One region of the Saccharopolyspora sp. NPDC049357 genome, then DNA from elsewhere that is predicted to be linked to it. Evidence: riboswitches for the same ligand, from Rfam matches in the RefSeq annotation. Region 1 holds a riboswitch; each other region holds the start of a gene.

Evidence for each region. A riboswitch is a leader RNA that binds a small molecule or an ion and turns the genes downstream of it on or off. The one in region 1 is predicted to bind cobalamin.
Region 2: another riboswitch for cobalamin. It lies ahead of AB0J91_RS31040 (ribonucleoside-diphosphate reductase subunit alpha); the one in region 1 lies ahead of cobN (cobaltochelatase subunit CobN).
Region 3: another riboswitch for cobalamin. It lies ahead of metE (5-methyltetrahydropteroyltriglutamate--homocysteine S-methyltransferase); the one in region 1 lies ahead of cobN (cobaltochelatase subunit CobN).
Region 4: another riboswitch for cobalamin. It lies ahead of AB0J91_RS26760 (CbtB-domain containing protein); the one in region 1 lies ahead of cobN (cobaltochelatase subunit CobN).

The regions. Positions count from the first base shown of each region.
Region 1 is NZ_JBFAQJ010000021.1:80,388-85,913, reverse strand. It holds gene AB0J91_RS19015 (sugar kinase) at 1-206, shown strand, start outside; gene AB0J91_RS19010 (bifunctional 4-hydroxy-2-oxoglutarate aldolase/2-dehydro-3-deoxy-phosphogluconate aldolase) at 210-803, shown strand; gene AB0J91_RS19005 (D-isomer specific 2-hydroxyacid dehydrogenase family protein) at 848-1,759, shown strand; cobalamin riboswitch at 2,049-2,168, shown strand; gene cobN (cobaltochelatase subunit CobN) at 2,217-5,526, shown strand, end outside.
Region 2 is NZ_JBFAQJ010000060.1:23,371-28,896, forward strand. It holds gene AB0J91_RS31035 (ribonucleotide-diphosphate reductase subunit beta) at 1-311, opposite strand, end outside; gene AB0J91_RS31040 (ribonucleoside-diphosphate reductase subunit alpha) at 332-2,809, opposite strand; cobalamin riboswitch at 2,856-3,082, opposite strand; gene rox (rifampin monooxygenase) at 3,143-4,561, opposite strand; gene AB0J91_RS31050 (VOC family protein) at 4,709-5,095, opposite strand; gene AB0J91_RS31055 (sigma-70 family RNA polymerase sigma factor) at 5,174-5,526, shown strand, end outside.
Region 3 is NZ_JBFAQJ010000060.1:17,134-22,659, forward strand. It holds gene AB0J91_RS31015 (helix-turn-helix transcriptional regulator) at 1-703, shown strand, start outside; gene AB0J91_RS31020 (helix-turn-helix domain-containing protein) at 720-1,727, shown strand; gene AB0J91_RS31025 (VOC family protein) at 1,833-2,600, shown strand; cobalamin riboswitch at 2,705-2,956, shown strand; gene metE (5-methyltetrahydropteroyltriglutamate--homocysteine S-methyltransferase) at 3,086-5,356, shown strand; gene AB0J91_RS31035 (ribonucleotide-diphosphate reductase subunit beta) at 5,490-5,526, opposite strand, start outside.
Region 4 is NZ_JBFAQJ010000041.1:17,503-23,028, forward strand. It holds gene AB0J91_RS26735 (2-dehydropantoate 2-reductase) at 1-128, shown strand, start outside; gene AB0J91_RS26740 (Chromate resistance protein ChrB) at 263-766, shown strand; gene AB0J91_RS26745 (chromate resistance protein ChrB domain-containing protein) at 763-1,194, shown strand; gene chrA (chromate efflux transporter) at 1,237-2,661, shown strand; gene AB0J91_RS26755 (hypothetical protein) at 2,674-3,360, opposite strand; cobalamin riboswitch at 3,451-3,624, shown strand; gene AB0J91_RS26760 (CbtB-domain containing protein) at 3,651-3,845, shown strand; gene AB0J91_RS26765 (CbtA family protein) at 3,857-4,606, shown strand; gene AB0J91_RS26770 (MFS transporter) at 4,726-5,526, opposite strand, start outside.

The DNA.
Region 1 (5,526 bases):
GTGACGCCTTCGCGGCCGGGTTCCTCTCCGGCGTGCTGCGCGGCGAGGACGACGAGCGCTGCCTGCGCCGCGGGCACCTGCTGGCCGCGCACAGCCTGCGCAGCACCGAGGACCACACCGCACCGCCCGACGCCGAGTCGCTCGCGCGCTGGCTGGCGCTCGACGAGGAGCAGTGGGGCGCACTGCGATTCGACGGGAGTGAGTGAGAAGTGCCCTTGTTGGAGGAGTTGTTCGCCAAGCCGGTGATGGCGATCCTGCGCGGTATGGAACCGCAGCGGACCGCGGAGCTGGCCGAACGGGCCTGGGACCTGGGCATCGACGCCGTCGAGGTCCCGATCGAAACGCCGAAGGCCGAGCCCTCCCTGGCAGCGGCCGTGCGCGCCGGAGCCGAACGCGGCCGCCCGGTCGGCGCGGGCACGATCATCACCCCCGACCAGCTGCGCACGGCCCGCGACCTGGGCGCGGCCTTCACCATCGCACCCGGCTTGGACGCCGAGATCGTGCGGCTGAGCGCCGAACTCGACCTGCCGCACGTGCCCGGCGTGGCCACGCCCAGCGAGGTCCAGCAGGCCCTGCGCCTCGGGTTGTCGTGGGTGAAGGCCTTTCCCGCCGCTGAGCTGGGCAGCAGCTGGTTCCGCGCGATGAAGGGCCCGTTCCCCTCGCTGCGCGTGGTGGCCACCGGAGGGATGAACGCCCGCAACGCTCCGGAGTTCTTGGGGGCCGGAGCGGACGTGGTCGCGGTCGGTTCGGCGCTGGAGGACGAGACCCAGCTGCCCGCGCTGGCGCAGCTCATCGAGGGCTGACGTCTTCCGGGGACGAGTTCGCAGTACGTGAGAGAGGAAGAGTCGTGAAGGTCCACGTTGGTCCGGTCGCCCAGCCCGAGCTGGAAGCCGCCGTGGTGGCGGCCGGTGCTGAGCTGAGCTCGGCGGAGGAGGCGAACGCGCTGGTCTGGTTCGGCGGGGAACCGAGCCGGTTCGGCGAGTACGACCGCCCGGACCTGCAATGGGTGCAGCTGCCATCGGCAGGCATCGAATCTTGGGTGGCCTCCGGCGCGCTGCGCGAGGACCTGACCTTCACCTCGGCCGCGGGCACCTTCGCCCAGACCGTCGCCGAGCACACCCTCGGCCTGATGCTCGCCGGTGCGCGGCAGCTGGCCGCGATGGCGCGGGCCACCACGTGGCAGCGTCCCGAGGGCATGCGCAGCCTCGCCGGCTCGACCGTCGGCATCATCGGCGCCGGTGGGATCGGCAAGGCGCTGATCGAGATGCTGCGTCCCTTCGCCGTCCGGGTGCTGGCGGTGAACCGCTCCGGCAAGCCGGTGCTGGGCGCCGAGCGGACCTGGCCGTCCGAGGACGCCGACGGGGTGCGCGAGGTGCTCGCGGAGTCGGACTTCGTGGTGGTGGCGGCTCCGGCGACCTCGGCGACCTCGAAGCTCATCGACGCCGCCGCGTTGCGCGCGATGAAGTCCGACGGGTGGCTGATCAACATCGCGCGGGGCTCCCTGGTCGACACCGAGGCGTTGGTCGAGGCCCTGGACGCGGGCCGGATCGGCGGTGCCGCGCTCGACGTCACCGACCCGGAACCGCTGCCCGAAGGGCACCCGCTGTTCACCCACCCGCGCGCGCTGATCTCCCCGCACACCGCCAACCCGCCGTCACTGCAGATGCCGGCCCTGGCACGCAGGGTCGAGGAGAACGTCCGCCGCCACATCGCAGGACAACCACTCCTCGGCCTGGTGGATGTGAACGCGGGTTACTGAAGGCTCGATCGACTCCTCTTGCTTGGCGGTGCGGGTAGCGGAACCTGAGCGGCTCTCTGGCTCCGGGATCCGAGACTTGTGTATGTCCAACACGGCGCTACGGCTGTCCTCACCAGAGAGCCGCTCAGAACCCGCGGCGGTGCCGGTTGATCGGGTGGGGTAGTGAGAAAGCACCTTCGGTGCTTGCCTGACGACCGTGGTGAAGGAGATCTTTCTCGCGAAATCGTCCGTTGGGTGGTGGGTGATCCTCCTGTCGATAGGATGGCTGCGCCAGTACGGCGGTGACGTGGAGGAACCCGGTGTGAGGCCGGGGCGGTCGCGCCACTGTGACCGGGGAGCGGCCCCGACAGCCACGGCCTGCGCAGGGCGGGAAGGCGGGGCGCCGCGAGGATCCGGGAGCCAGGAACTCCTGCCGCCGTGACCCCCGCCGGGGCGCGCACCCCGAGAGAGGATCACCGTGAGCGAGCCTGCCCGCGACGCCCGAGTTCTGCTGCTGTCCACTGCGGACACCGACCTGCTGGCCGCCCGTGCCGCCGAGGCCGACTACCGCGTCGCCAACCCCTCCCGCGTGGCCGCCGAGGACGTTCCGGCGCTGCTCGACGGCGTTGACGTCGTCGTGGTCCGGCTGCTGGGCGGCCGCCGCGCCTGGGAGGAGGGCCTGGACGCGGTGCTGGCGTCGGGGCTGCCGACCGTGGCGCTGGGTGGTGAGGCCACCCCGGACGCCGAGCTGATGACGCTGTCCACGGTGCCCGCCGGTGTGTCCACCCAGGCCCTGGCCTACCTGGTGGAAGGCGGCCCGGAGAACCTCGCCCAGCTGGCGCACTTCCTGTCGGACACGGTGCTGCTGACCGGCACCGGGTTCACCGAACCGCAGTCGATGCCGGAGTTCGGCCTGCACGGCGAGCGCGAGCACGACCCGTCGCGCCCGACGATCGGCGTCGTCTTCTACCGGGCGCACGCGCTGGCGGCCAACACCGCGTTCGTCGACACCCTCGCCGACCAGGTCGAATCCGCCGGCGCCAACGTGGTGCCGGTGTTCTGCGGCTCGCTGCGCGGGCTGTCCGACGCCGCCGGTCTGCGCGAACTGCTGGGCGGGTGCGACGCGCTGATCGCCACCGTGCTCGCCGCGGGAGGTGCGGTCGCCGCCGACGCCAGCGCGGGCGGTGACGAGGACTCCTGGGACGCCGGTGCGCTGGCCGAGCTCGACATCCCGGTGCTGCAGGGCCTGTGCCTGACCACCAGCCGCGCGGTGTGGTCCGACAGCGACGCGTCGCTGTCGCCGATGGACGCCGCGATGCAGGTCGCCGTGCCGGAGTTCGACGGCCGGTTGATCAGCGTGCCGTTCTCCTTCAAGGAGGAGGGCCCGGAGGGCATCCCGGTCTACGTCGCCGACCCCGAGCGCGCGGCCCGCGTGGCCTCCACCGCCGTGTCGCTGGCGCGGCTGCGGCACGTGGACAACTCCGCCAAGCGCCTCGGCGTGGTGCTCTCCTCCTACCCGACCAAGCACTCCCGCGTCGGCAACGCCGTCGGCCTGGACACCCCCGCCTCGGCGGTCGTGCTGCTGAGCGCGCTGGAGGACGCCGGGTACGACCTCGGCGGTCTGGACGTGACCGGCCTGGACGGCGACACCCTGATCCACCGGCTGATCTCCGCAGGTGGCCACGACGTGGAGTGGCTGACCGAGGAGCAGATGTCCGAGGCCGCGATCCGCGTCCCGACGACCCGCTACCGCGAGTGGTTCGACGCCTTGCCCGAAGAGCTGCGGGCGTCGATGACCGAGCACTGGGGCGCCCCTCCCGGCAGCCTCTACGTCGACGACGAGGGCCACATCTACGTCGCCGCGCTGCGCTTCGGCAACGTGGTGATCCTGATCCAGCCGCCGCGCGGTTTCGGCGAGAACCCGATCGCGATCTACCACGACCCGGACCTGCCGCCCTCGCACCAGTACCTGGCGGCCTACCGCTGGCTGGCCGAGGAGTTCGGCGCGCACGCGGTGATCCACCTGGGCAAGCACGGCACCCTGGAGTGGCTGCCGGGCAAGGGCCTGGGGCTGGCAGCGGACTGCGCGCCGGACGCGGTGCTGGGCGACATGCCGTTCGTGTACCCGTTCATCGTCAACGACCCGGGCGAGGGCACCCAGGCCAAGCGGCGCGGCCACGCGACCGTGGTGGACCACATGATCCCGCCGATGGCCCGCGCCGACGCCTACGGCGACATCGCCAAGCTGGAGCAGCTGCTCGACGAGTACGCGCTGGTCACCGACCTGGACCCGGAGAAGAAGCCGGCGCTGCGCAACCAGATCTGGGAGCTGGTCACCCACGCCGAGCTGCACCACGACCTGCACCAGGAGGGCCAGCCGGACGCGGAGTCCTTCGACGACTTCGTGATGCACATCGACGGCTACCTGTGCGAGATCAAGGACGTGCAGATCCGCGACGGTCTGCACATCCTCGGCCGCGCGCCGCGCGACGAGGAGCTGGTCAACGACGTGCTGGCGATCCTGCGCGCCAAGCAGGTCTTCGGCGGCAAGGTCGGCGCGCTGCCCGGCCTGCGCTCCGCGCTGTCGGACCACTTCGGACTCGACGAGCAGGCGCTGCTGGCCGAACCCGGTGCCCGCGCGGACGTTCCGGCCGAGCTGACCGAGCTCGTCGAGGGGCCGTCGGCTTCGGCGTCGGACGCGGTGGACCTGGTGGAGTCGTTGGCGCGCAAGCTGATCCAGGCGCTGGCCGACACCGGCTGGGACTCCGAGCGCGCCGAGCAGGTCGTCACCGACGTGATCGGCACCGGCGTCGCCGACGTCGTGCGGGTGCTGCGGTTCGCCTGCGTCGAGCTGGTGCCGCGACTGGCCCGCACCACCGAGGAGGTCGAGCACGTGCTGCACGCGCTCAACGGTGGTTTCGTGCCCGCCGGCCCGTCCGGGTCGCCGACCCGCGGGTTGATCTCGGTGCTGCCCACCGGCCGCAACTTCTACTCGGTGGACCCCAAGGCCATCCCGTCGCGCAACGCCTTCGACGTCGGTTCCGCGCTCGCCGATTCGCTGATCACCCGGCACGTCGCCGACACCGGTGAGAACCCGCGCTCGGTCGGCCTGACGGTGTGGGGCACCTCGGCGATGCGGACCCAGGGCGATGACATCGCCGAGATCCTCTGGCTGCTGGGCTGCCGCCCGAAGTGGGACGACGCCTCGCGGCGGGTCACCGGCTTCGAGGTGGTGCCGGTCGCCGAGCTGGGCCGGCCGCGCATCGACGTCGTGGTGCGCATCTCCGGGTTCTTCCGCGACGCGTTCCCGCACGTCGTCTCGCTGATCGACGACGCGGTGCAGACCGTGGCCAAGCTCGACGAGCCCGACGAGGACAACTACGTCGCCGCCCACTACCGCGCGGACGTCGACGAGCACGGCGACGACCGCCGGGCCTCGACCCGCATCTTCGGTTCGAAGCCGGGCGCCTACGGTGCCGGGCTGCTGCCGCTGATCGACGCCCGCAACTGGCGCAGCGACGCCGACCTCGCCGAGGTCTACGCGACCTGGGGCGGTTACGCCTACGGCCGGGGGCTCGACGGCCGCGAGGCGCGCGGCGACATGGAGACGGCGTTCAAGCGCATCCAGGTGGCGGCCAAGAACGTCGACACCCGCGAGCACGACATCGCCGACTCGGACGACTACTTCCAGTACCACGGCGGCATGGTCGCGATGGTGCGCTCGCTGTCCGGGCAGAGCCCTGCCGCCTACGTGGGTGACTCGGCGGTGCCGCACGCGGTCAAGACCC
Region 2 (5,526 bases), on a different contig from region 1:
ACCGCGAGCACGATGTTGTTGGCCACCAACGACTCCGCGGTCGCGAAGAACCCGAGGTTGCGCTTGAGCATGGTGCGCTCGTCCTCGGTGAGCCCGTCGCGGGACTTCCACAGCGCGATGTCGGCCTGCATCGACACCTCGGTGGGCATCCAGTGGTTGTTGCAACCCGCGAGGTACTTGTCCCAGGCCCAGCCGTACTTCAGCGGCAGCAGCTGATTGACGTCCGCCCGGGAGTTGATCATCGCCTTCTCGGAGACGTCGACCCGCCCGCCGTCGCGGTCGATGGTGCCGAGTCCGGTGGTGGTGCTCATGAGCTCCTTCTCCTGGGGGATCACTGGCAGGCCTCGCAATCGGGGTCCTCGACCGAACAGGCGGCGGCGGGGACCGCGTTGAGCTTGCCGTCGGTACCGCGCAGCGTGGACTTCTCCACGTGGGTCGCGCTGGACGAGCGCAGGTAGTAGGTCGTCTTGAGGCCCTTGCGCCAGGCCAGCCGGTAGAGCTCGTCGAGCTTGCGCCCGCTGGGCGTGGCCAGGTACAGGTTCAGCGACTGCGCCTGGTCGATCCACTTCTGCCTGCGGGCCGCGGCCTCGACCAGCCAGTGCGGCTCGATCTCGAACGCGGTGGCGTAGCGGGCTTTGAGCTCGTCCGGGACGCGGTCGATCGGCCCGAGCGACCCGTCGTAGAACTTCAGGTCCGCCACCATCGCCTCGTCCCACAGCCCGGCCCGCTTGAGGTCGGCCACCAGGTGCGGGTTGACGACGGTGAAGTCGCCGGACATGTTCGACTTGACGAACAGGTTGCGGTACAGCGGCTCGATGGACTGGCCGACACCGCAGATGTTGGCGATGGTCGCGGTCGGCGCGATGGCCATCACGTTGGAGTTGCGCATCCCGTTGCCGCGAACCCGCTCCCGCAGCGAGGACCAGTCCAGCGTCGAGCTCCGGTTCAGATCCGCACTCCCGCGCGCTTCCTGAACGAACTCCTGGGAATCGATGGGCAGGATTCCCCGGCTCCACAGCGAGCCCTCGAACGAGGCGTAGCGCCCGCGCTCCTCGGCGAGTCGGCTGGACGCGTCGATGGCGTGGTAGCTGATCTCCTCCATGCTGCGGTCGGCGAACTCCACCGCGTCATCGGAGGACATCGGGATCCGCAGCTTCAGCAGGGCGTCGGAGAAGCCCATCAGCCCCAGCCCCACCGGCCGGTGCCGGCTGTTGGAGCGCTCGGCCTCGGGGATCGTGTAGAAGTTGATGTCGATGACGTTGTCCAGCATCCGCACGGCCGTGCGCACGGTCGCGGCGAGCCGGTCGCGGTCCAGGCCGTCGGCGGTGACGTGCCGGGCCAGGTTCACCGACCCCAGGTTGCACACCGCGACCTCGTCGGCGGCGGTGTTCAGGGTGATCTCGGTGCAGAGGTTCGACGAGTGCACCACACCGGTGTGCTGCTGCGGCGAGCGCAGGTTGCACGGGTCCTTGAAGGTGATCCACGGGTGCCCGGTCTCGAACAGCATGGTCAGCATCCGCCGCCACAGCTCCACCGCCCGGACCCGCCGGAACACGCGGATCTCGCCGCGATCGGCCGCGGCCTCGTAGGCCCGGTAGCGCTCGGCGAACGCCGAACCGTAGAGGTCGTGCAGGTCGGGCGTCTCGTCCGGGGAGAACAGCGTCCAGGACTCGTCGGCCTCGACGCGGCGCAGGAACTCGTCGGGCACCCAGTTCGCGGTGTTCATGTCGTGGGTGCGCCTGCGGTCGTCACCGGTGTTCTTGCGCAGGTCCAGGAACTCCTCGACATCGATGTGCCAGGTCTCCAGGTACGCGCACACCGCGCCCTTGCGCTTGCCGCCCTGGTTGACCGCGACCGCCGTGTCGTTGGCGATCTTCAGGAACGGGACCACGCCCTGGGACTCGCCGTTGGTGCCGTGGATGTGAGCGCCGATGCCGCGCACCGGGGTCCAGTCGTTGCCCAGCCCGCCGGAGTACTTGGCCAGCAGCGCGTTGTTCCGGTACGAGCTGAAGATCGACTGGAGGTCGTCGTCCACAGTGGTCAGGAAGCACGACGACAGCTGCGGGCGGGTGGTGCCGGAGTTGAACAGCGTCGGTGTGGAGCACATGAAGTCGAACGACGACAGCAGCCGGTAGAACTCGATGGCACGCGCATCGCGGTCGTCCTCGCGCAGCGCCAGGCCCATCGCCACCCGCATGAAGAACGCCTGCGGCAGCTCGAACCGGATGCCGTCGTGGTGCAGGAAGTACCGGTCGTAGAGCGTTTGCAGCCCCAGGAAGTCGAAGGCGAGATCGCGCTCGGCGTCCAGCGCCGCGCCCAGCCGGGACAGGTCGAAGCGGGCCAGCTCCGGGTCGAGCCGGCCCAGCTCGATGCCCCGCCGCACGTAGTCGGTGAAGTAGGACGCGTAGCGGTCGCGCATCTGCTCCTGGTCGGTCTGCTGCGGTGTACCAGCCAGGTGGCTCAGCGCTTCGCCGCGCAGCTTGTCCAGCAGCAGTCGAGCGGTGACCAGGGAGTAGTTCGGCTCGGACTCCACCAGCGTGCGCGCCGACATGATCAGCGCCTCGCCGAGTTCGGCGTCGCCGATGCCGGGGTAGACGTTGCGCTCGACCTCGGTGAGCACCGCCGACGGGTCCACGTCGGCGAGTCCCGCGCAGGACTGCTCGACCACAGTGGACACGCGGCCGCCGGTGAGCGGAATGGGTTCGGACAGTGCGGTGTCGGTCACCGGGACTCTCTCCTCGCGAGCTCGGAAGGCATGCCCGGAACCGGTGGCGACAGCACGCGAGGACGCGACGGAAGCGAAGACCATCGCATGTCCGCGTGGACCCTCCCGCGAGGTCCCGGACGGCGCGCACGGGCGTGCGCGCGCCGATGGCAGGTCTTCGGACTCACGGGCGTCCGGTCTCGGGGATTCGCAAGACCGGTCCTACTGGCCGTCGCTTCCCGGACGCGTGGCGTCCAGTGCGTGATGACGGCGGTCGTTCCCGTTCACCGCTGCGGGGCAGTCCCGGATTCGCACCGGGTTCCCTGTTGCCACACCGGACCCGCGCGGGCCCGGTGAACCACCAGCGAGCGACACTCTACATCTTGGGTCTGACTCTTCCACCAACACCAACATGGGCGTGTCGGAGGGAGAAATGAGTCACTTCCCGAACCACCTCGACAGGTGGGGGAGGAGGTCTCCCTGATCGTCCCCGACCCAGGCCACGTGACCGTCCGGGCGCAGCAGAACGGCGGGCGCGTCGAGATCCGCGCCGACGTCGACGACGTGATCGACCCGGTCGTCCCAGCCCTCGACCGAGAGCTCCCCGGTCCGGTCGAGCAGCAGTCCGCGTCCCGTTCGCGTCAGCTCGTAGAGGCGGCCTCGCTCCAGGTTGACATCGCGCATGCGCCTGCCGATCAGGTCGTGGTCCCCGCCGAAGTCGTAGCGCACGTCGAGCGCGATGATCTTCTCGGTCAGGTGCCGGTTGACCTCGTCGAAGTCCATCAGCTCCGACACCAGCCGCCGCACCGCCCGCGCGCCCGGCTCGGTGGACATCAGCTGCATCTGCGCGCGCGTGTTGTCCAGGACGGCGGCGGCCACCGGATGCCGTTCGTCCTGGTAGCTGTCGAGCAGGTCCGCCGGTGCCCACCCGGCGACCTCCGCGGCGAGCTTCCAACCGAGGTTGAACGCGTCCTGGAGACCGAGGTTCAGCCCCTGGCCCCCGACCGGAGGGTGGATGTGCGCGGCATCGCCTGCGAGCAGCACGCGGCCCGCGCGGTAGCGCTCGGCCTGCCGGGTCGCGTCGCCGATGCGGGCGAGGCGGCGAGGGGAGTGCGCGCCGAAGTCGGTGCCCGCGATCGCTTCGAGCCGGCCGGTGAGCTCCCCGAGCGTCGGCGGCGCCGAACGGTCCTCGGCCACACCGGCGGCCGGCACGACGACCCGGCACCACTCGCCGTCGAGAGGACCGACGCCGAAGCGCTTCTGGGTCTTGCGAACCTCGTTCGTCACGGCGGCCATGGTCTCCCGCGACGCGGTCATCTTCATCTCGCCGAGCAGCGTGTCCACCCTGGACGGCTCGCCGGGGAACCCGATGCCGCACAGCTTGCGCACGGTGCTGCGACCGCCGTCGCAGCCGACGAGGTAGCGCGCCCGCAACCGCGTGCCATCCGCGAGCTCGGCGGTCACCCCGTCCTCGTCCTGATCGAGTCCGACCAGGTCACAGCCCCGCCGGACCTCGACGTCGAGCTCGGCGGCCCGCTCGGCCAGCAGCCGTTCGGTCGTGGTCTGCGGGATGCCCAGCACGTAGCCGTGCGCGGTGTCCAAGCGCTCGGGCGCGGGCTTGGAGATGGCGGCGAAGAAACCGCCGAGCGGGTACTTCGTCCCCTCGGCCAGGAACCGCTCCAGCAGGCCCCGCTGGTCCAGGACCTCGATGCTGCGCACGTGCAGCCCCAACGCCCGCACGAAGTCCGTCGGCGCCGCGGCCTTGTCCAGCACGACCACGCCCACCCCGTGCAGCCGCAGCTCCGCCGCCAGCATCAGACCGGTCGGACCGGCACCGGCGACAACAACGTCGATCATCTCTCAACCCCCGGTCACACCGTGCGGCGAAGTCGGCATCTTCGCAGCTCACGGCTTCAGATCGGAGATTCTGCGGCATGCCAGGGGGCTTGCCGCAAGCCCCCTGGTGCGCTATACGTTGAGTACGGGGGAAACGACGCCGACGCGTCATCGGGCCTGGAACAGCTCCACCACGTTGCCCGAGGGGTCTCGCAGCAGGACCTGCTGACCGCCCGGACCGCTGATGACGTCATTGCGGAAATCAACACCTTCGGCGCGCAGCCGATCCACCTCGGCGGCGAGATCGTCGACCATGAGGTGGATCCGGTTCCACCCGCCGGGCCCGGGGATCGCGCCGTCCGGCATCGCCCGGCCCGCTGAGCTGGCCGGACCGCTCAGCAGAAGCCGGAGGTCACCCCTGATGACGTCGGCGAACGCCGGCGCGAAGTCGGTTCGGACGGTGAATCCCAGATGGCGCGCGTAGAACTCGACGGCCTTGTCGACGTCATCGACCATGTACCTGATGCTGACGAAATCACCGGCGTTGTCGGGCATGGCGTCCTCCCTCGTCGTCACATCCCGCGGATCGGTGGGTTCACAGTGATGAGCCCGGCCGGAGGGACGGTGTGACAGGTGGCGGAGGACGATCGGCTCGCTCAGCGGTTCGAGGAGCACCGAGGGCAGCTGCGCGCGGTGGCCTACCGGATGCTCGGGTCCGTGACCGACGCCGAGGACGCGGTGCAGAACGCCTGGCTGCGCCTCAGCCGAGCCGAGCCCGACGAGATAGCCAACCTCGGAGGCTGGCTGACCACCGTCGTCGCCCGCGAAGCGCTGCACCTGCTTCGGTCGCGTCGGCGTCGCCGCGAGGAGCTCGTCGACACCACCGCCACCCCGTTGCCGGACCCCGTGGTCTCCGCCCCGGAAGGGGAGGGGCCGGAGCAGCAGGCGCTGCTCGCCGACTCGGTCAGCCTCGCGCTGCTCGTGGT
Region 3 (5,526 bases), on a different contig from region 1:
GCGCGGTCCCGCGGAAGCCGAAGCGGGCCAGGACTTCTGGCACTTCCCCGACGGGGGGCCGGTCCTCATCGTCACCGGCGGGCTCAGCGAGAAGCACTGGTCGCCGCTGGGCACTCCCAGCGAGCCGAACTTCCTGTCGCTGGCCCGCTGCGCGGACCTCGACGCCGCGGTGGAGCTGTTCGGGACGGTGCGCGCGGCCAACCCGCGTTCCGAGGTGGAGATCCGGCTCGAGAACCTCGGCGACGACGACCTGCGCGCCCACCTGGTGTTCCTGGGCAGCGGCGCGGCCAACCCGTGGGTGGAGTGGCTGACCGCCGAGTGGCCGGTCCGGCAGGTCCCCGACGAGGACGTCCCCGACGGTTCGGTGTTCGAAATCGACGGCGAGCACAGGCTCAAACCCGGCTTCCGAGGCGATCAGCTCGTCGAGGACGTCGGAATGCTCGCCCGGATCCCGAACCCGAACAACATTCGCCGCACGCTGACCTTCTGCAGCGGCGTGTTCACCAGGGGAGGGTTCGGCGCGGTGCGCTGCCTGACCGATCCGCAGGCCAAGGACCGCAACCTCGCCTACCTCCACGACGAGGTCGAGGACCTCGACCGCTTCGGGGTGCTGATGCGGGTTCCGGTGATGCGGCACGTGACCGGCACACCCGACCTGCAGAACCCGGCGAACCGGCTCTACGAGTGGCGACCGAAGACCTGATCACGAGGAGGCGGCGATGGTGAGTGCGCAGCGGTCCGGTCTCGGCGCACGGCTGCGGCAACTGCGCCAGGGGCACGGCCTGACCCAGGGGAAGTTGGCGCGGGTCCTCGGCGTGGCGGTCTCCAGCGTCTCGCAGTGGGAAGGCGGGGTGAAGGTGCCGCCGCCGCCCCGGCTCGGCGACTACGCGACCTTCTTCGCGGCCGAGAACCCGGCGAGGAACGGGAAACTCCCCTCACCGGCCTCGCTCACCGAACAGGAGCGCCGGCTCCGCGCGAAGCTCAAGGAGGAGCTGGACGCGCTGCGGTCCCACGCGGAGGAGTCCACGTCGGCGCAGGGGTTCTCGGACTTCTGGCGGTTCCCCGACGGCGGCCCGGTGCGCATCCTCACCGGGCGCGTTCCCGCCCGGAACCTCTCGCCGCTGGCTTCGCCCGAGCGGCGCAACTACATCGGGATGTCCTCCTACGCCGACGGTGACTCGTTGATCGAGCTCTACGGGCACGTCCGCGCGCTGAACCCCGCGTCGGACGTGCGGTTCGACATCGCCCGCCGCATCGACCCGCACGACCTGCAGGCGCACCTGGTGCTGCTGGGAAGTCCGGCGATGAACCCGATGCGGCGTCAGGTGCGCTTCGGGCTGCCGGTGCGCCAGGTCGAGGTCGACGACCTCGGGCACGGGGAGGTCTTCGAGGTCGCCGAGGAATCCCGGCAGTACCGGCCGACGTTGCACGACGACCGGCTGATCGAGGACGTGGGCATGCTGGCGCGCTTCCCCAACCCCTACAACGTGCGGCGCAGCCTGACCTTGTGCAGCGGTGTGTTCACCCGGGGCGGGTTCGGCGCGGTCCGCTGCCTCACCGACCCCGAGCTGCGCGAGCGCAACCACGAGCGCCTCGAGCACCGGATCGCCGATCCGGACAACTTCGGGATGCTGATGCGCGTTCCGGTCGTGCGCAACGCGACCGCCACCCCGGACCTCAGCAACCCCGACACGTGGCTGCGAGCCTGGTCCCCCATCAAAACCTGAGAATTCCTCTGTGCACCGGGGTGACACTCTCCCGTGCTTCGGTGGGCGATTTGTCAGGGCCGCTGGTTACCGTCGTGGCAGTTCCCCGGCAGCTGAGGAGGAGTCATGGCGGAAGTGGATGCGGTGCAGCCCAACGGGACGCCCGCGTGGATCGATCTGGGGATCCCCGATCTCAATCGTGCGATGGACTTCTACGGCGCCGTTTTCGGGTGGGAGTTCGACGTGGGGCCCGAGGAGATGGGCCGCTACACGATGTGCCTGGTCCGGGGCAGGGAAGTCGCCGCGCTCATGCCCAACCACGACCTCGAGGCGACCGAGTTCTGGTGGAACGTCTACTTCGCCACCGATGACGTCGCCGGCACCGTGTCCAAGGCGGAGGCCGCCGACGGCCAGGTGATCACCCCGCCCATGGACGTGATGGACAAGGGGCGGATGGCGATCCTCAAGGACCCGGTAGGCGGGCAGTTCGGGCTCTGGCACGGCAACAAGCACATCGGATCCCGCCTCGTCAACGAGCCGAACACCTTGCTGCGCAACGATCTCGTCACCCCGGACCCGGGTCCGGCGCGGGAGTTCTACCCGAAGGTCTTCGGCTTCAGCCTGGACAGCGAGGGGCACCTCGGCGAAGGTGACTTCACGTTCCTGCGCCGACCCGACGGCCACGAGATCGGCGGCATCCTCGGCGACCCGTCCGCCACCGCTTCGTCCTGGGGCACGCTGTTCATGGTCGAGGACACCGACGCCACCGCACGACGAGCCACCGACGCGGGCGGCGTTGTCCAGCCCCCCTACGACATGGCCTACGGCCGCATCGCCGAGGTCAAGGACCCGTTCGGCACGCCCTTCACCATCGGTTCCGCCAAGGCCGGCTGACCGCTCCGTGATCGGGATCTCCTCCGGGTGTCGAACACGAGCTCAGAGCCGTGATGGGGACCCGGCCGGACGCCGCGCGGGGTTGTCTCGTGCCCGTGGATGGTTAGCCTGAGGGTGCTGGTGGTTCGTCCGGTCGAGCGGTGAGCGCGATCGGACGAGGCAAGAGGGAACCCGGTGCGAATCCGGGACTGCCCCGCAGCGGTGAGCGGGAACGACCGCCGTCATGAGCACTGGGCGTCACGCGTCCGGGAAGCGACGGCCAGTAGGTCCGGTCTTGATGCGCGAGGTTCCACCGGGACCTCCCCGAGGCCGGCTGCCCGCGAGTCCGAAGACCTGCCACCGGCGCGCGCACCGACGGTGCGCGCTGGTCCGAGGTCTCGCGGGAGGACCTGGCGGACGATCAGCGGGCGACGTGCGTCCGCTGGTCGGCGCGTGCCTGCCGCGAAGTCCTCGACCGACCACGTCGAGCTCGCGAGGAGAGAGCGTTGACCAGCAAGATCGGATCCACCGTACTCGGACATCCCCGGATCGGCCCGAACCGGGAGCTCAAGCGCGCCCTGGAGTCCTACTGGGCGGGCCGCAGCGGCGAGGCGGACCTGCGGGAGGTCGCGCGTCGGCTGCGGGAGGACACCTGGCGAGGTCTGGCCGAAGCAGGCCTCGACTCGGTGCCGGGCAACACGTTCTCCTACTACGACCACGTCCTGGACACCGCCGTCGCCTTCGGCGCCGTCCCGCGCCGCTACGCCGAGCTGGGCCTCGGCGCGTTGGACACCTACTTCGCGATGGCGCGCGGCACCGAGGCCGTGCCCCCGCTGGAGATGACGAAGTGGTTCGACACCAACTACCACTACCTGGTCCCCGAAATCGGCCCGGACACGAGCTTCTCGCTCACCGACCGCACCGCTGTCGAGCAGTTCCGGGAGGCGCGCAAGCTCGGGGTGGAGACCCGGCCGGTGCTGGTGGGGCCGCTGACGTTCCTGCTGCTGTCCAAACCGTCCGAAGAGGACTTCGACCCGCTGGACAAGCTCGCCGAACTCACCGACGCCTACGAGCAGCTGCTCGGCGAACTCCACCGGGCCGGTGCGCAGTGGGTGCAGCTCGACGAGCCCGCGCTGGCCGCCGACCGCACGCCGCAGGAGCTCGACGCGTTGCGCAACACCTACCGGCGCCTAGGCGACCTCGCCGAACGCCCCGCGATCCTCACCGCCTGCTACTTCGGCGATCCCGGTGACGCGCTCGGCGTGCTCGCCGCCGCGCCGATCGAGGGCATCGCGCTGGACCTGGTCACCGATCCGTCCGCTCAGGACCGAGTTGCCGCCACGCCCGGGTTGCGCGACAAGACTCTGGTCGCGGGGGTGATCGACGGCCGCAACATCTGGCGCGCCGACCTCGACCGGTGCATGACCGCGGCGGCGACGCTGCTCGGCTCGGCCGGCGAGGTGGGCATCGGCACGTCCTGCTCGCTGCTGCACGTGCCCTACGACGTCGACGCGGAGACCACGCTCGATCCGCAGGTCAAGCCGTGGCTGTCCTTCGCGGCGCAGAAGGTCCGCGAGGTCGTCACCCTCGGGCGGGCGCTGCGCGAAGGCCGCGACGTCGTCGAGAGCGAGCTCGTCGAGGCGCGAGCGGCGGTGGCCGACCGGGCCCGGGCGGAGCGGGTGCGCGACAACCGCGTTCGCGCGCGACTCGACGCGCTGCGCCCGCAGGACTCCCGGCGCACCGATTACGCGAAACGGGCAGAAGCGCAGCAGAAGTCGCTTCGCCTGCCGCCGCTGCCGACCACCACGATCGGATCGTTCCCGCAGACGACCGACGTCCGCAAGGCGCGGGCCGCGCTGCGCGCCGGGCGCATCGACGCGGCCACCTACCGGCAGCGGATGCGCGACGAGGTCGAACGCGTCATCGCGCTGCAGGAGGACATCGGCCTGGACGTGCTGGTGCACGGCGAGCCCGAGCGCAACGACATGGTGCAGTACTTCGCCGAGCAGCTCGACGGTTTCGCCGCCACCGACAACGGGTGGGTGCAGTCCTACGGCTCCCGGTGCGTGCGGCCACCGATCCTGTTCGGCGACGTGCGGCGTCCGGAACCGATGACGGTCGAGTGGGCCGCGCACGCGCAGCGGCTCACCGAGAAGCCGGTCAAGGGAATGCTGACGGGTCCGGTCACCATGCTGGCGTGGTCGTTCGTCCGCGACGACCAGCCGCAGGCCGACACCGCCCGGCAGGTCGCGCTCGCCATCCGCGACGAGGTCCGCGACCTGGAGGCGGCCGGGATCCGCGTGGTGCAGGTCGACGAGCCCGCGCTGCGCGAACTGCTGCCGCTGCGCGCCGAGCAGCGGCCGGCCTACCTGGAGTGGGCGGTGGAATCGTTCCGCCTGGCCACCTCCGGGATCGCCGAGGCGACCCAGATCCACACCCACCTGTGCTATTCGGAGTTCGGCGACGTCATCGACGCGATCGTGGCCCTCGACGCCGACGTGACCAGCATCGAGGCGGCCCGCTCCCGCATGGAGGTCCTCGCCGACCTCAACGAGGTCGGCTTCGACCGGGGCGTGGGGCCAGGTGTCTACGACATCCACTCACCCCGGGTGCCCGACGGGGAGGAGATGGGGGAGCTGCTGCGGGCCGCTCTCAAGGCAGTTCCGGCCGACCGGCTGTGGGTCAACCCGGACTGCGGTCTCAAGACCCGCGACTACCCGCAGGTGGAACCGGCGTTGCGCAACATGACCGAGGCGGCCCACCGCACCCGCCCCTGATCCAGCCGGGTCTCCGTCGCCGGCGGTCGCCGTTGTGACGGTGGTGCCGGCACCGGGCGGTTTTGGTCCGAACCTTCCACGATCGAAGTCCGCTTCGTCCGGTCAGTTCGGACCAAAACCGCCCCTCGGCGCTTCAGTCCCAGGTGAGCGCCGCGCCCGACTGGTACTCC
Region 4 (5,526 bases), on a different contig from region 1:
GGCGTGAAGCACCGCTCAACGCGGAACTGACCCGGATCATCCACGAGATCGAGTCAGGCGCGTTTCAAGCGGGTCCCGAGGCATTCCGCCGCCTGGCCAGGGTCAGCGGCGACGTCGGAGCCCGGTGAACAGCCGACAACGCCCCTGATCCAGCTCGCCCCACACCCACGATCCACCGCGCTGACGCTCGGGCCGTCCCACGAAGTGGTCGCACCCGCCACGAGTCTTGCTGTAACCGTGGTTGCAATGCAACCCTGGTTGCATGACGTTGGACAGTGCCGGGGGCTCGCCGGGGGAGTGGGTGCTGCTGTCGTACCGCATGCCGCGGGAACCCTCAACGCGGCGGATCGCGGTGTGGCGCAAGCTCAAGCGCTTGGGTGTGGCTCAGCTCGCTGATGGTGTGGTCGGGTTGCCCGCAGATGCTCGCACGCGGGAGCACCTGGAGTGGCTCGCTGACGAGGTCATCGACGCCGGTGGGACGGCGGGCATCTGGACGGCTCGGCCCGCGACTTCGGCGCAGGAGCGGGAGCTGGCCGGCAGCATGGCCGCGGCACGTTCGGAGGAGTACCGGGCGATCATCGCCGAGGCCGGCCAGGCGGCTGGTCTCGACGAGGGCGGGCGGACGTCGGCCGCGCGGCGGCTGCGAGCCGAGCTGCGCCGGGTGACCCGACGCGACTACTTCCCGCCCGAAGAGCGCGACCACGCCCGGCAGGCCGTCGACGCCTTGGTGCGGCCAGTGGCCGAAGTGGATCGGGAGGCGCGATGAAGTGGGCCACGCGAGCGAACATTCACATCGATCGAGCCGCCTGCGCCTGGTTGATCCGGCGCGCGGTCGACGCCGATGCGCAGTTCGTGTTCGTCGCCGACCCGGCCGACGTGCCCGAGGACGCGACGCCGTTCGACATGCGCGGGGTCGAACTGTCGCACCACCACGGCGATTGCAGCTTCGAGACCATCCTGCGCCGCTACGAGATCACCGATCCGGTGCTGTGGCGCATCGCCGAGATCATCCACGAAGCCGATATCGACGACGAGCGCTACGACGCTCCCGAAGCACCTGGTTTCGACGTGGCGCTGCGGGCTTTGTCGATGGTCTGCGACGACGAAGAGGTGCTGGTCCACACGCGGCCGATCTTCGACGGGCTCTACGAGTACTACCGCCGCGCGACCCTTCTCGGTCGCGAACCTGCCTGACAAACCTGGCTTTTCACGCCCCCACTGGAGGAATGGTCGTCGATGACGCACGACTCGGCCCACGGCCGCAACGAGCACGCCAACCCTGATGCGACCGAGGGAGCGCCGCGGCCCGACACCGACCTGGTGCCGTTCCGGCAGGCGGTGCGCACGTGGTTCGGGATCTCGTTGCAGACCTTCGGTGGGCCTGCTGGGCAGATCGCGGTGATGCAGCGGACCTTGGTGGAGCAGAAGCGCTGGATCGGTCAGCGGCGGTTCCTGCACGCGCTGAACTACTGCATGTTGCTGCCCGGTCCAGAAGCTCAGCAGCTGGCCATCTACATCGGATGGTTGCTCAACGGTCTGCGCGGTGGCCTGGTCGCCGGGGTCCTGTTCGTGCTTCCCGGTGTGGTCGCGTTGCTCGGGTTGTCGGCGATCTACGTGGCCTTCGGTGACACGACCGCGGTCACCGCGATCTTCGCCGGCCTGGCACCGGCGGTGGTGGCCATCGTCGCCCAGGCCGTGGTCCGAGTGGGTCGGCGGGCGCTGGGCCATCCCGCGCTCATCGCGCTGGCCGTCGGGGCGTTCGTGGCCATCGCCGTGTTCGGCATCGCCTTCCCGATCGTCATCGCCGCCGCCGGTCTGACCGGCTGGCTGCTGGCCCGGTTCGCCCCGCACATCATGAACCGCGCCGAGAGCGACGGTGCCGCTGACGGCACGGCACCGTTGATCTCCGATGGCGCTTTGCACCACGAGACGCCCTCGCTGCGCCGCGGGCTGCAGATCCTGGCGGTCGGGCTGATCGCCTGGGGGCTGCCGGTCGCAGCGGTCGCCCTGTTCACCGGTGCGGGCAGCGTGTTCACCACGCAGGGGGTGTTCTTCTCCGGAACGGCACTGGTCACCTTCGGTGGCGCCTACGCCGTTCTGGCCTTCGTCGCGCAGCGCGCCGTGGAGGTCTACGGGTGGCTGTCGGCCTCGGACATGGTGCGCGGCCTGGCGTTGGCCGAGACGACTCCGGGGCCGCTGATCATGGTGGTGCAGTTCGTCGCCTTCCTCGGCGCGTACAACAATCCAGGGACGCTCGACCCGTGGGTCGCCGCCGTGCTGGGTGCGCTGCTGACGACGTGGGTGACGTTCGTGCCGTGCTTCCTGTTCATCCTGCTGGGCGCCCCGCACGTCGAACGCCTCCGCCACAACCACGCGCTGTCGGCCGCGCTGACCGGGATCACCGCCGCTGTGGTCGGTGTGATCGCCAACCTCGCCCTGTACTTCGCGGGCCACACCCTGTTCGCCAGCACGCATCTCCAGCAGCTCGGGCCCCTGTCGCTGAACCTGCCCGATCTGGCCGGCATCCGGCCTGTCGCAGCCGCCATCACCGCGATCGCCCTCGTGCTCGTGTTCGCCCTGCGCTGGCCGATGCTGAGGGTGCTGGCGATCTGCGCTGGACTCGGCGCCGCAGCCGCCCTCGTCGGGCTCCCGGTCTCCTGATCGGTTCGAGGCTCACCCGCGTTGGGTCCGCCTGGATCGGGGTGCGTTGTGGAGCACGCACTCGGTGCAGCAGCCGGCGTTGGCGCGCCACAGCTGGCAGCAGGTTCGGCGCCGGGAGCGCAGACCGCGTGGTGTGTTGCTGAGGTCGAGCAGGTCGTCGCGTCCGGTGGCGTTGCGCAGTTCGACGGCGGTGTCGAAGACGTTCCCGCCGGCTCCGTCGATGGCCATGCGCCGGAGCACTTCACCGATCAAGCCGACGGCGTTGCCCCAGTACTGGTCGCTGTCGGGTGGTGGGCCGCCCAGGGAGGCCAGTCCTTCGGTGAGGGGTGAGAGGAAACCGGAAACGGTGGCCCACCAGGCGTGTTCGGTGTTCTGGGGATCGAGGACGAGGCCCCGCAGCATCCCCCGGTCGTCGACCGCGGCTCGTGCGGTGGCCAGCGAGGGGATGGGCAAACCCAGGTGGCGTTCAGGAACCGTCGCGCACAACGCGAGCCAGGACGCGCGGAAGGCGACGAGAACGGTTGCGGCCCGGTGGTGTTGAAAACCGCCCAGCCGTTGCCATTCCCGCACGTTGCAGGAGAGCAGGCCTGAAAGCGGACGGCAGAACTCCGCCCACGGCACGAGCTTTCCGGGATGCTCGGGTGCGCGAGCGAGGGATCGGGTGCATCGGTCCAGCAGGCGAGCGGTCGAATCGTCCACGAAGTCATTGCACCTGAACAACGGTCGTGCGCAAGGCGCGCGGTGACGTTCGTCGCTTGATCGGCTGTTGTGCCCGCGCGGATCTCCCTCTACCGTTCCGGATGCCGCAGTGCACGGGAAGCCGGTGGAAATCCGGCGTGGTCCTCGCCACTGTGACCGGGGAGCGACCCTGACAGCGCCACTGGACACCGGCAGGTGACTGGGAAGGCCAGGGGAAGCGTCGATCCGGAAGCCAGGAGACCGGCTGCGGCACGCACCGAGTTCCACGAGAGATGGAAAGAGGATTCGACATGACCGCTCCTGCTCTGTCCGCTGCCGCACCGCGGATCCACGTTCCTGCCTGGGCTTGGGCGCTCGCCGCGTTCGCCCTGGTGGCCTTGTACGTCGTGCTGCAGGACAACGGCCTCCTGCTCGCGCAGGCCGCCGATGTCGTGCACGAGTTCACCCACGACGGCAGGCACGCCCTCGGCGTTCCGTGCCACTGAGCGGGGGCGTGATGAGCTCGCCGTTCAACGCTGTCCTCCGGCGCGGTCTGCTCGCCGGAGCGTTCGCCGGTCTGACCGCAGCGCTGTTCTCGTTGCTGCTGGTGCAAGCCCCGCTGCAGGCATCGCTCGGGATCGAGGAAGCTCGCTCGCACGCCTCGGGTGAGCACGCGCACGAGGAGATGTTCTCCCGGCCCGTCCAGGTGGTCGGCGGCATGGTCGCCGCCGTCCTGGTGGGGGTGGCCATCGGCGTGATCTTCGCGGTCGTGTTCGCCAGCGTCCGTCATCGGATGACCGCGCGCACCGACTTCGGGCGCAGCCTCCAGCTGACCGCGGTGGGATTCTTCGCGGTGTCGCTGCTGCCCGCGTTGAAGTACCCGGCGAATCCGCCCGGCGTCGGTGAAACCGAGTCGGTGTCGGGCCGGACGCTGTCGTACTTCTCGTTCATCGCCGCAGGCGTCCTGATCGTGCTCGCGGCCCACCACCTGCACGGCTACCTGCGGGCCCGCGGGTGGAACCCGAGCCGGTCCACCACCGCCACCGCGGCAGCGACAGCGGTGCTCGCCGGCGTTGCGCTGTGGGCCTGGCCGGCGAACCCCGATCCGATACCGGCCGACGTTCCCGCCGCGTTGTTGTGGCAGTTCCGGCTCGCCTCGCTCGCCGAGCTCGCGGGCATGTGGGCGGTGCTCGGCTTCTCCTTCGGCCTGCTCAACGAGTCCAGCCGCAGCGCAGCCGCAACGGAGGCGTTGGCCGCCCAGCGGTAGATCTGCCGCGGCGACGTCGAGGGCGACGTCGGCTTCCCCCGGCCGACGCGACGAAGTTCGTGCCCCACACCCGATCTCGTGTGGGGCACGAACTTCGCGGCGGACCAGGTCAGGATTCCTCAGGCCGTGGCCGGTTCCTCGGCCGCCGGGGTGGATTCCGGGTCGTGCTTGCGCACTGCGACCAGGGCGACCGCGCAGAGCGCGACGACTGCGGCGGCGCCGACGTAGAGCTGGGTCGCCGAGGCGCCCGCGTCCTTGAGCAGCCCCGCGATGGTCGGGGAGAGGATGGCGCCGATCCGGCCCATGCCCAGCGCCCAGCCCATGCCGACGCTGCGGAGGTTGGACGGGTACAGCGGTGGCCCGACGGTGTACGCACCGGCGATGCAGCCGTTGATCAGCGCGCCGACGATGACGCCGATCCCGAACCCGAGCCACAGGATCGAGGTGCTCAGGATGAACACGACCATCATCGCGGCCGACAGCAGGGAGAACCCGATCAGCACGACCCGCGGCGGGCGCACCCGGGCGGCCAGGCCGTAGAGCACTGAGCCGACGGTGCCGCCGATCGAGATCGCCATCCCGGCGGTGACCGCAGCGCTCTTCGAAAGCCCCTCCTCGGCGAGAAGCGTTGGGGTCCAGCTGTTCACGAAGTAGAAGCCGAACATGATGGTGATGAAGATGATCCAGAGCAGGATCGTGGGGGCGAGCAGCTGCTTCAACCAGCCCGAACCGGCCTGCTCGGCGTCCTTGCGAGCCGAGCTCGCCCGGTCGAGGTCGTGCGTGCTGGTGGAGTCCATCCCCATTCGCGCCAGGGTTCGGTTGATGCGCTCCAGGGCGCCGCGGGGACGGCGCTGCTCGAGGAAGGCGATCGACTCGGGCAGCAGCACGGCGATGACGATCAGGGCGAGCAGGGTTCCGAA